Regions from separate parts of the Buttiauxella sp. JUb87 genome, predicted to be linked through region 2. Evidence: predicted binding sites of a transcription regulator. Region 2 holds the regulator's gene; the other holds the start of a gene.
What was found. Region 2 encodes sigma-54, which starts transcription at its own class of promoters, with help from an activator protein. Its sites were predicted from a motif close to GTTGGCACANNTTTCGCTNT; they were not measured.
Positions count from the first base shown of each region.

Region 1: glnA (glutamate--ammonia ligase) is a predicted target of sigma-54. The motif match lies at 2,453-2,472, and genes of this name have one in related genera.

Region 1 is NZ_SNVY01000011.1:100,203-104,637, forward strand. Features, by position in the region: gene yihX (glucose-1-phosphatase) at 1-202, opposite strand, end outside; gene typA (ribosome-dependent GTPase TypA) at 356-2,182, opposite strand; gene glnA (glutamate--ammonia ligase) at 2,559-3,968, shown strand; gene glnL (nitrogen regulation protein NR(II)) at 4,201-4,435, shown strand, end outside.
Region 2 is NZ_SNVY01000002.1:770,707-775,141, reverse strand. Features, by position in the region: gene rapZ (RNase adapter RapZ) at 1-663, opposite strand, end outside; gene ptsN (PTS IIA-like nitrogen regulatory protein PtsN) at 717-1,208, opposite strand; gene hpf (ribosome hibernation promoting factor) at 1,416-1,703, opposite strand; gene rpoN (RNA polymerase factor sigma-54) at 1,726-3,159, opposite strand; gene lptB (LPS export ABC transporter ATP-binding protein) at 3,334-4,059, opposite strand; gene lptA (lipopolysaccharide ABC transporter substrate-binding protein LptA) at 4,066-4,435, opposite strand, start outside.

The DNA of each region.
Region 1 (4,435 bases), on a different contig from region 2:
CCATGCCCATTTCTTCACAGACCGCTTCAGCAAACTCTTCATCACTAATTTGCCCACGCTCGTGGCGTTTGAAAGCCTCCCCCATCACAAAGCTTTTTTGCAAATTCGCTAGCGGTATACGGCTGTAATCGCTCCATACCCCCATCACGCGGTTGAAGTCGATATCAACAATGACGTTGCCTAAATCAAAGATATACAGCATAAGCCTCTCCTTTGCGTATGGACAAATAACTGTAGCGGTAAAGGGAGGCTTTGACTATCGGCGGGTTTGCAATGATGCAGGTTCTGCGAGCAACAGTGCAAAAAAAAGCCCCGCCTAAACAGGCAGGGCTTCAATGCTTTGCAGGAAAGAAACTTACGCTTCTTTGCCGCCACGACCCGCGCGTTTGCGGTCGTTTTCAGTCAGGTGACGTTTACGAATACGGACAGAAGTTGGAGTCACTTCTACCAGTTCGTCGTCATCGATGAATTCCAGAGCTTGCTCCAGAGACATCTTCAGTGCTGGGACCAGAGTGGTTGCTTCGTCAGTACCAGAAGCACGCATGTTGGTCAGTTTCTTACCGGTCAGGCAGTTTACAGTCAGGTCGTTAGAACGACTGTGAATACCGATGATCTGGCCTTCGTAAACTTCTGCACCGTGGCCCAGGAACAACTTGCCGCGATCTTGCAGACCGAACAGAGCAAACGCAACCGCTTTACCCTGGCCGTTAGAGATCAGCACGCCGTTCTGACGCTGGCCGATTTCGCCTGGTTTCACGTCGTCGTAATGGCTGAATGTGGAGTACAGCAGACCCGTACCAGAAGTCATGGTCATGAACTCAGTACGGAAGCCGATCAGGCCACGTGCTGGAATCAGGTAATCCAGACGGATACGGCCTTTGCCGTCAGGGATCATGTCTTTGACATCACCCTTACGCTCGCCCATCGCCTGCATCACAGAACCCTGGTGTTGTTCTTCGATATCCAGAGTCACGTTCTCGAACGGCTCTTGCATACGACCATCGATCATACGGTTGATTACTTTCGGACGGGACACAGCCAGTTCGAAGCCTTCACGACGCATGTTTTCGATAAGAACAGACAGGTGCAGCTCACCACGACCGGATACACGGAATGCATCCGCATCTTCGGTTTCTTCAACACGCAGTGCGACGTTGTGCACCAGCTCTTTGTTCAGGCGGTCAAGGATCTGACGAGAGGTAACAAATTTACCTTCTTTGCCACAGAACGGAGAGGTGTTGACGTTGAAGAACATGGTAACAGTTGGTTCATCAACAGACAGTGCTGGCAGCGCTTCAACATTTTGCGTGTCGCAAAGGGTGTCGGAGATGTTCAGCTCGCCCAGACCGGTAATCGCGATGATGTCGCCGGCTTCCGCTTCGGTGGATTCAATACGCTCCAGGCCGAGGTGGGTCAGTACTTTACCGACTTTACCGTTACGAGTTTTACCTTCGCTGTCGATGATAGTGATTTGCTGGTTAGGCTTCACTTTACCGCGTTTGATGCGACCGATGCCGATAACACCAACGTAGTTGTTGTAATCGAGCTGGGAGATTTGCATCTGGAACGGACCATCAAGGTCAACGCTTGGTGCTTTAACGTGGTCAACAATCGCCTGGTACAGCGGGGTCATGTCTTCCGCCATATCACCGTGATCGTTACCTGCGATACCCATCAACGCTGATGCGTAGATGATTGGGAAATCGAGTTGCTCGTCAGTAGCGTCAAGGTTTACGAACAGGTCGAACACCTGATCAACAACCCAGTCAGGACGCGCGCCAGGACGGTCAACTTTGTTGATAACAACAATTGGCTTCAAACCATGAGCAAATGCCTTCTTGGTTACGAAGCGCGTCTGCGGCATTGGGCCATCCATTGCATCAACGACCAGCAGAACGGAGTCTACCATGGACATTACACGTTCAACTTCACCACCGAAGTCGGCGTGCCCAGGGGTATCAACGATGTTGATACGGTAGTCATTCCATTTGATAGCGGTGTTTTTAGCGAGGATGGTAATCCCACGCTCTTTCTCCAAATCGTTGGAGTCCATCACGCGTTCAGTGGCTTCAGCACGGTCGTTACTGAAAGTACCAGATTGCTGCAGCAGCTTATCAACCAGGGTAGTTTTACCATGGTCAACGTGCGCGATGATGGCGATATTACGCAGATTTTCGATCACAACTTTGCCTCAGGCATTAGAAATAGCGCGTTATTGTACACGTATTAATCGAAGGACATAACAGGATCACAAAGAACTTTTACAAACAATGTTGAAAGTAAGGGTTTGTGATCGCTTTCACGGAGCAAAAAAGGGAGCCACAACGAAAATTGCACCAATATGGTGCTCAAATCTCAGACTGAAGCACTACATTGGTGCAAACTATCCATCATGGTGCATCCCTTTTGCACTATGGTGCGCATGATAGCGCCTTTTTAGGGTAATTTAAAAGTTGGCACAGATTTCGCTTTAAACATTTTAGGGCGAATAGCCAAACGAAGAAAGTATTGAACACCTCGTTACCACGACGACAATGACCAATCCGGGAGAGTTAAGTATGTCCGCTGAACACGTTTTGACGATGCTGAATGAACACGAAGTGAAGTTTGTAGATTTGCGCTTCACTGACACCAAAGGTAAAGAACAGCACGTCACTATCCCTGCTCATCAGGTTACTGCTGACTTCTTCGAAGAAGGCAAAATGTTTGATGGTTCTTCAATTGGTGGCTGGAAAGGCATCAATGAATCCGACATGGTTCTGATGCCAGATGCGTCTACCGCTGTTATTGACCCATTCTTCGCTGATTCTACGCTGATCATTCGTTGCGACATTCTTGAGCCTGGCACCATGCAGGGTTATGACCGCGATCCACGCTCCATTTCCAAGCGTGCTGAAGACTACCTGCGTTCTACTGGCATCGCCGATACCGTACTGTTCGGGCCAGAACCAGAGTTCTTCTTGTTCGACGACGTTCGTTTCGGTAGCTCCATCTCCGGTTCTCACGTGGCTATCGATGATATCGAAGGTGCATGGAACAGCGGCACCAAATACGAGGGCGGCAACAAAGGCCACCGTCCTGCTGTTAAAGGCGGTTACTTCCCAGTTCCTCCGGTTGACTCCGCACAAGACCTGCGTTCTGCAATGTGTCTGACTATGGAGCAAATGGGCCTGGTTGTTGAAGCTCACCACCACGAAGTAGCAACTGCTGGTCAGAACGAAGTGGCTACCCGCTTCAACACCATGACTAAAAAAGCAGATGAGATTCAGATCTACAAATATGTGGTTCACAACGTTGCTCATGCTTACGGCAAAACAGCGACCTTTATGCCAAAACCAATGTTTGGCGATAACGGTTCTGGTATGCACTGCCATATGTCCCTGGCTAAGAACGGTGTAAACCTGTTCGCTGGTGACAAATATGCTGGCCTGTCTGAGCAAGCGCTGTACTACATCGGCGGTGTTATCAAACACGCTAAAGCCATCAACGCCCTGGCTAACCCAACCACCAACTCCTACAAGCGTCTGGTCCCGGGTTACGAAGCTCCAGTTATGCTGGCTTACTCTGCAGCTAACCGTTCCGCTTCAATCCGTATCCCAGTAGTTGCGTCTCCGAAAGCACGTCGTATCGAAGTGCGCTTCCCGGACCCAGCGGCTAACCCGTACCTGTGCTTCGCAGCACTGCTGATGGCTGGTCTTGATGGTATCAAGAACAAAATCCATCCGGGCGAAGCAATGGACAAAAACCTGTACGACTTGCCTCCAGAAGAAGCAAAAGAGATCCCACAAGTTGCAGGCTCTCTGGAAGAAGCACTGAACTGCCTGAACGAAGACCGCGAGTTCCTGACTGCGGGCGGCGTGTTCACTGATGAAGCTATCGATGCTTACATCGCGCTGCGTATCGAAGAAAACGACCGCGTGCGTATGACTCCGCACCCAGTCGAGTTTGAACTGTATTACAGCGTTTAATGACGTTGAGCAGATTGCTGACAAAATTCACTAAACAGGTGTTGTAGGGCTGCGCTTATCCGACCTACGAAGTGGTTTGTCATCAGTCTCAGAAGATTTTTAGTTGCCGTGGAAACTTTTAGCCCATCTCAGGATGGGCTTTTTTCTCCACAAATAATCTGCTGCAACAATATCTTTTGCTGCCAGGAAACTATAATGCACCATCACAGTGCAAATTATCGGAGACTGCTGTATGGCAACCGGCACGCTGCCCGATGCTGGGCAGATCCTGAATTCTTTAATCAATAGCATTTTACTGGTCGATGACGAACTGGCGGTTCATTACGCCAATCCGGCGGCACAGCAACTTTTGGCGCAAAGTTCACGCAAGCTGTACGGCACACCGTTACCAGAGCTGTTGAGTTACTTTTCACTAAATATTGGCTTGATGCAGGAAAGCCTGACCTCCGGCCAGGGTTTTACCGATA
Region 2 (4,435 bases):
CTGGTAGATAAAATTGTGGACTTCGGTATGACGGTCGAGGAACGCAGCAACAGGTCTGTCCAGACCGGTCATCGGGCGCAGCTTCGGGTCCCAGTGCGGGTTTGGCAGGAAGCGCACATCGAACACGTAATCCGCATCAATCGGAATACCATGTTTAAAGCCAAAGGACTCGAACACCATTGTCAGCTCACGTTCACGTTTACCAAGCAAACGGGTACGCAGCATTTCCGCGAGCTCATGCACCGACATCTCAGAGGTGTCGATGATCAGATCGGCTCTGGATTTCAATGGCTCCAGCAAGTCACTTTCTTCATCTATCGCACTTTCCAGCGAGAGATTTTTACTGGAAAGCGGGTGCAAGCGGCGCGTGTCACTATAACGACGAATCAGCGTGTTGCGATCGGCATCAAGGAACAACAATTGTGGTGAGAATGAGTCAGGCAGACTGGTCATTGCCTGTTCAAAGATCTCCGGATTTTCCGGCATGTTACGCACGTCGATGCTGACTGCCGCAGAAATTTGGCGTTCTGCGAGGGTTTTAGCAAGATCAGGTAATAGCACCACTGGTAGGTTATCTACACAGTAGAATCCCATATCTTCTAGTGCACGCAAGGCTACAGACTTCCCTGAACCAGAGCGGCCGCTGACAATCATCAGCACCATGTTTTCACTCCCCCAACTTTTCTTGCTGCGGCATACCCGTGACCGCAGCCAGATTATTCACTTTCACTACCTTGTTCTGTTTCGGTAATGATCTGATAAAGCTCTTCATCGCTCTGTGCAGAACGCAGGCGGCGGCAAATCGTTTTGTCAGCCAGACGTTTTGCTACCAGAGACAAAGTATGTAAGTGCGTTTTTGTTTGATCCGCAGGAACAAGCAGCGCAAACATCAGGTCAACCGGTTGGTTATCGATGGCGTCAAAAGCGATAGGGGTTTCCAGTTTAATAAACACCCCAACGGCACGAGTCGTATCTTCTTCCAGTTTCCCATGGGGAATGGCGATGCCATTTCCGATACCGGTACTGCCCATGCGTTCGCGCGTCAATACAGCCTCAAATACCACTTGTGGTGGCAGGCCTAGCTGTTTTGCTGCCAGTTCACTGATGATTTCCAGTGCACGCTTTTTACTCTGGCAATGTACGTTGGTACGGGTACATTCCTTGTTCAGGACTTGACTAAGTTGTAGAGCAGAATCGTTGTTCATCATAAGTTCACCTAAGCACCCTGTTATGCTAACGGCTCGTTACTCCACGCAACGAGCCGTCTTTACCCTTCATACTTCAAGTTGCATATGCGTTGGCTTCCTCGCTCACCCCAGTCACTTACCAGAGTAAGCTCATGGGGATTCACTGTGTAGCCGCCTTTCTGCAACTCGAATTATTTTGGGTAACTGCTTATACAGTTGCCCGGATTATCAGTGTTGTTTTAGTTTATCTTTATGTTTGGTTAACTGGCGAGCCAGTTTATCAATCAGACCGTCAATCGCCGCATACATATCCTGCCCTTCCGCGCTGGCATGAATTTCACCACCATTTACATGAAGCGTTGAATCGGCAATATGCGTGACTTTTTCCACTTTTAACACAATATAGACTTGGTTAATTCTATCGAAGTACTGCTCCAGTTTGGCAAACTTCGTACTCACAAATTCGCGCAGTGCGTCAGTGATTTCGACGTTATGTCCTGTAATGTTGAGCTGCATAGTGTCTTCCTTATCGGTTAAGTCAAACCAACTGTTTACGCTGATTTGACGGTGGTATGGATAAAGACTCTCGGTACTTCGCAACAGTGCGGCGTGCCACCATGATCCCCTGATCCGATAGCATAGTCGTTAACTTGCTATCACTCAGTGGTTTCGCAGGGTTTTCCGCAGCAATTAATTTCTTCACTAATGCACGAATTGCCGTCGAGGAGGCTTCACCTCCACCTTCGGTATTAACGTGGCTTGAGAAGAAATACTTCAATTCAAAAATGCCGCGTGGGCTATGTAAATATTTTTGCGTGGTCACTCGGGAAATGGTCGATTCATGCATTTCTACGACCTGAGCGATATCAGCAAGCACCATCGGTTTCATGTGCTCTTCGCCGTGTTCAAAAAAGCCTTGTTGCTGTTCAACGATACAGCGACTGACGCGCAGCAGCGTGTCGTTCCGGCTTTCCAGGCTCTTAATCAGCCACTTTGCTTCTTGCAGATTACTGCGAATAAATTGCGAGTCGCTGTCATTGCGGGCACTGGTGCCCATTGCAGCATACTGCTGGTTTATTTTCAGACGAGGGAGGCTGTCGGCATTGAGTTCTACAGTCCAGTGACCTTGCGTTTTTTTCACCAGAACATCCGGTATGACATATTCCGGTTCACCGGTCTGAATGGATTGCCCTGGGCGTGGGTCAAGAGACTGAATCAGGCACATTGCCTCTTTCAGCACCTCTTCTTTCAGACGGGTGACGCGCATCAGGCTGCGGAAGTCATGGTTAGCGAGCAGATCCAGGTGATCGCTGACAATCAAGCTGGCTTCGGTTAACCATGGCGTTTCGCGAGCGAACTGTGAAAGCTGTATGAGCAGGCAATCGCGTAGATCACGTGCGGCAACACCCACAGGATCGAAGCGTTGAACGCGTTTGAGTACGGCTTCCACTTCGTCGAGGGTGATTTCGTCATCACCCATGCTTTCCAGAATTTCTTCCAGAGAAACTGTGAGATAACCCATTTCGTCAACGGCATCGACAATAGAGGTCGCAATTGCTGTGTCAGTATCTGAAAACGGGGTGAGATCAACCTGCCACATCAGATAATCCTGAAGAGACTGGGTCGTTTCCCCCTGATAAACCGGCAATTCGTCGTCGATATAATCGCTTCCGGTTCCTGATGGAGTGCCTGCGGTGTAGATTTCGTCCCAACTGGTATCCAGCGGTAACTCGTCAGGCATTTCTTTTTGCTCAAGCGCCTCACGGGTATCTAACGCTTCGTTTTCACGTACTTCCTGAGTTTCAACTTCTTCATGCAGATCGGTTTGCTCAAGCAGTGGGTTACTTTCCAGTGCTTGCTGAAGTTCTTGCTGTAGCTCTAACGTCGAAAGTTGCAACAGACGAATTGCCTGCTGTAACTGGGGAGTCATAGCAAGTTGTTGGCTAAGCCGTAATTGCAAACCTTGCTTCATATTCAGAGCGAGCTTCCTCAGGTTATACTCGTCATACTTCGAGCTGCAGGGGTGTTGACTGCACTTCTTCACCCCAGTCACTTACTCAAGTAAGCTCCTGGGGATGAACTCCCTTGTCGCCTACCTGCAACTCGAATTATTTTGAGTATAAATATTATAATTTTTACTACCCTATCAGAGTCTGAACTCTTCGCCCAGATACACGCGCTTAACATGCTCGTCTTCCAGGATTTCGGCTGGAGTGCCATGGGCGATTAAATGGCCCTGGCTTACGATGTAGGCACGTTCACAAACAGCCAGCGTTTCGCGTACGTTATGGTCAGTAATCAACACCCCGAGCCCACTGTCGCGCAGATGCTCAATGATTCGCTTGATGTCGATGACGGATATTGGGTCAACACCAGCAAAAGGTTCATCCAGAAGAATAAATTTTGGATTTGCGGCTAATGCTCGGGCAATTTCGACACGACGACGCTCGCCACCAGACAATGACTGCCCGAGGTTATTACGCAAATGTTCGATGTGGAATTCTTCCATCAGCTCATTAGCGCGGTCATCACGCTGCTCAACAGAAAGATCGTCACGGATTTGCAGCACAGCCATTAAGTTATCGAACACACTTAAACGGCGGAAAATAGACGCTTCTTGCGGTAAGTAGCCGATACCTCGACGAGCACGAGCATGAAGTGGCAGAAGGCTGATGTCTTCATCATCAATAATAATGTTGCCGGCGTCACGCGGCACAATGCCAACCACCATGTAAAAGGTGGTGGTTTTCCCGGCACCGTTTGGGCCAAGTAACCCGACAATTTCACCCGACTTAACAGCCAGGCTGACATCTTCAACGACGCGGCGGCCTTTGTAGGCTTTGGCGAGATTTTTTGCAATTAAAGTAGCCATAACGAATTAGTTACTCTTTTTCTGCGCAGGGGCTGGTGCCGGAGCCTGGCCGTCTTTTTTCTGCAGTTGAGAAGGGACCAGAACGGTGGTGACACGTTTACCTTTTTCGCTAAAGGCCTGCATCTTCTGTTCTTTCACCAGATAAGTAATTTTGTCGCCTTTGATATTGCTGTCGACCTGCTCGAGATAAGCATTACCGGTCAGAACTACAAAGTCGTTTTGCAACTCATAGTGCATGGTCGCTGAGTGGCCGCTAACGGGTTTACCGCTATCTTGCATCTGATAGAACGTGGCTGGATTACCATAACCATCAATGACTTCTTTGCCTTCTTCGCCGCCAGGACGAGTCACAACCACTTTGTCGGCGTTAATTTTG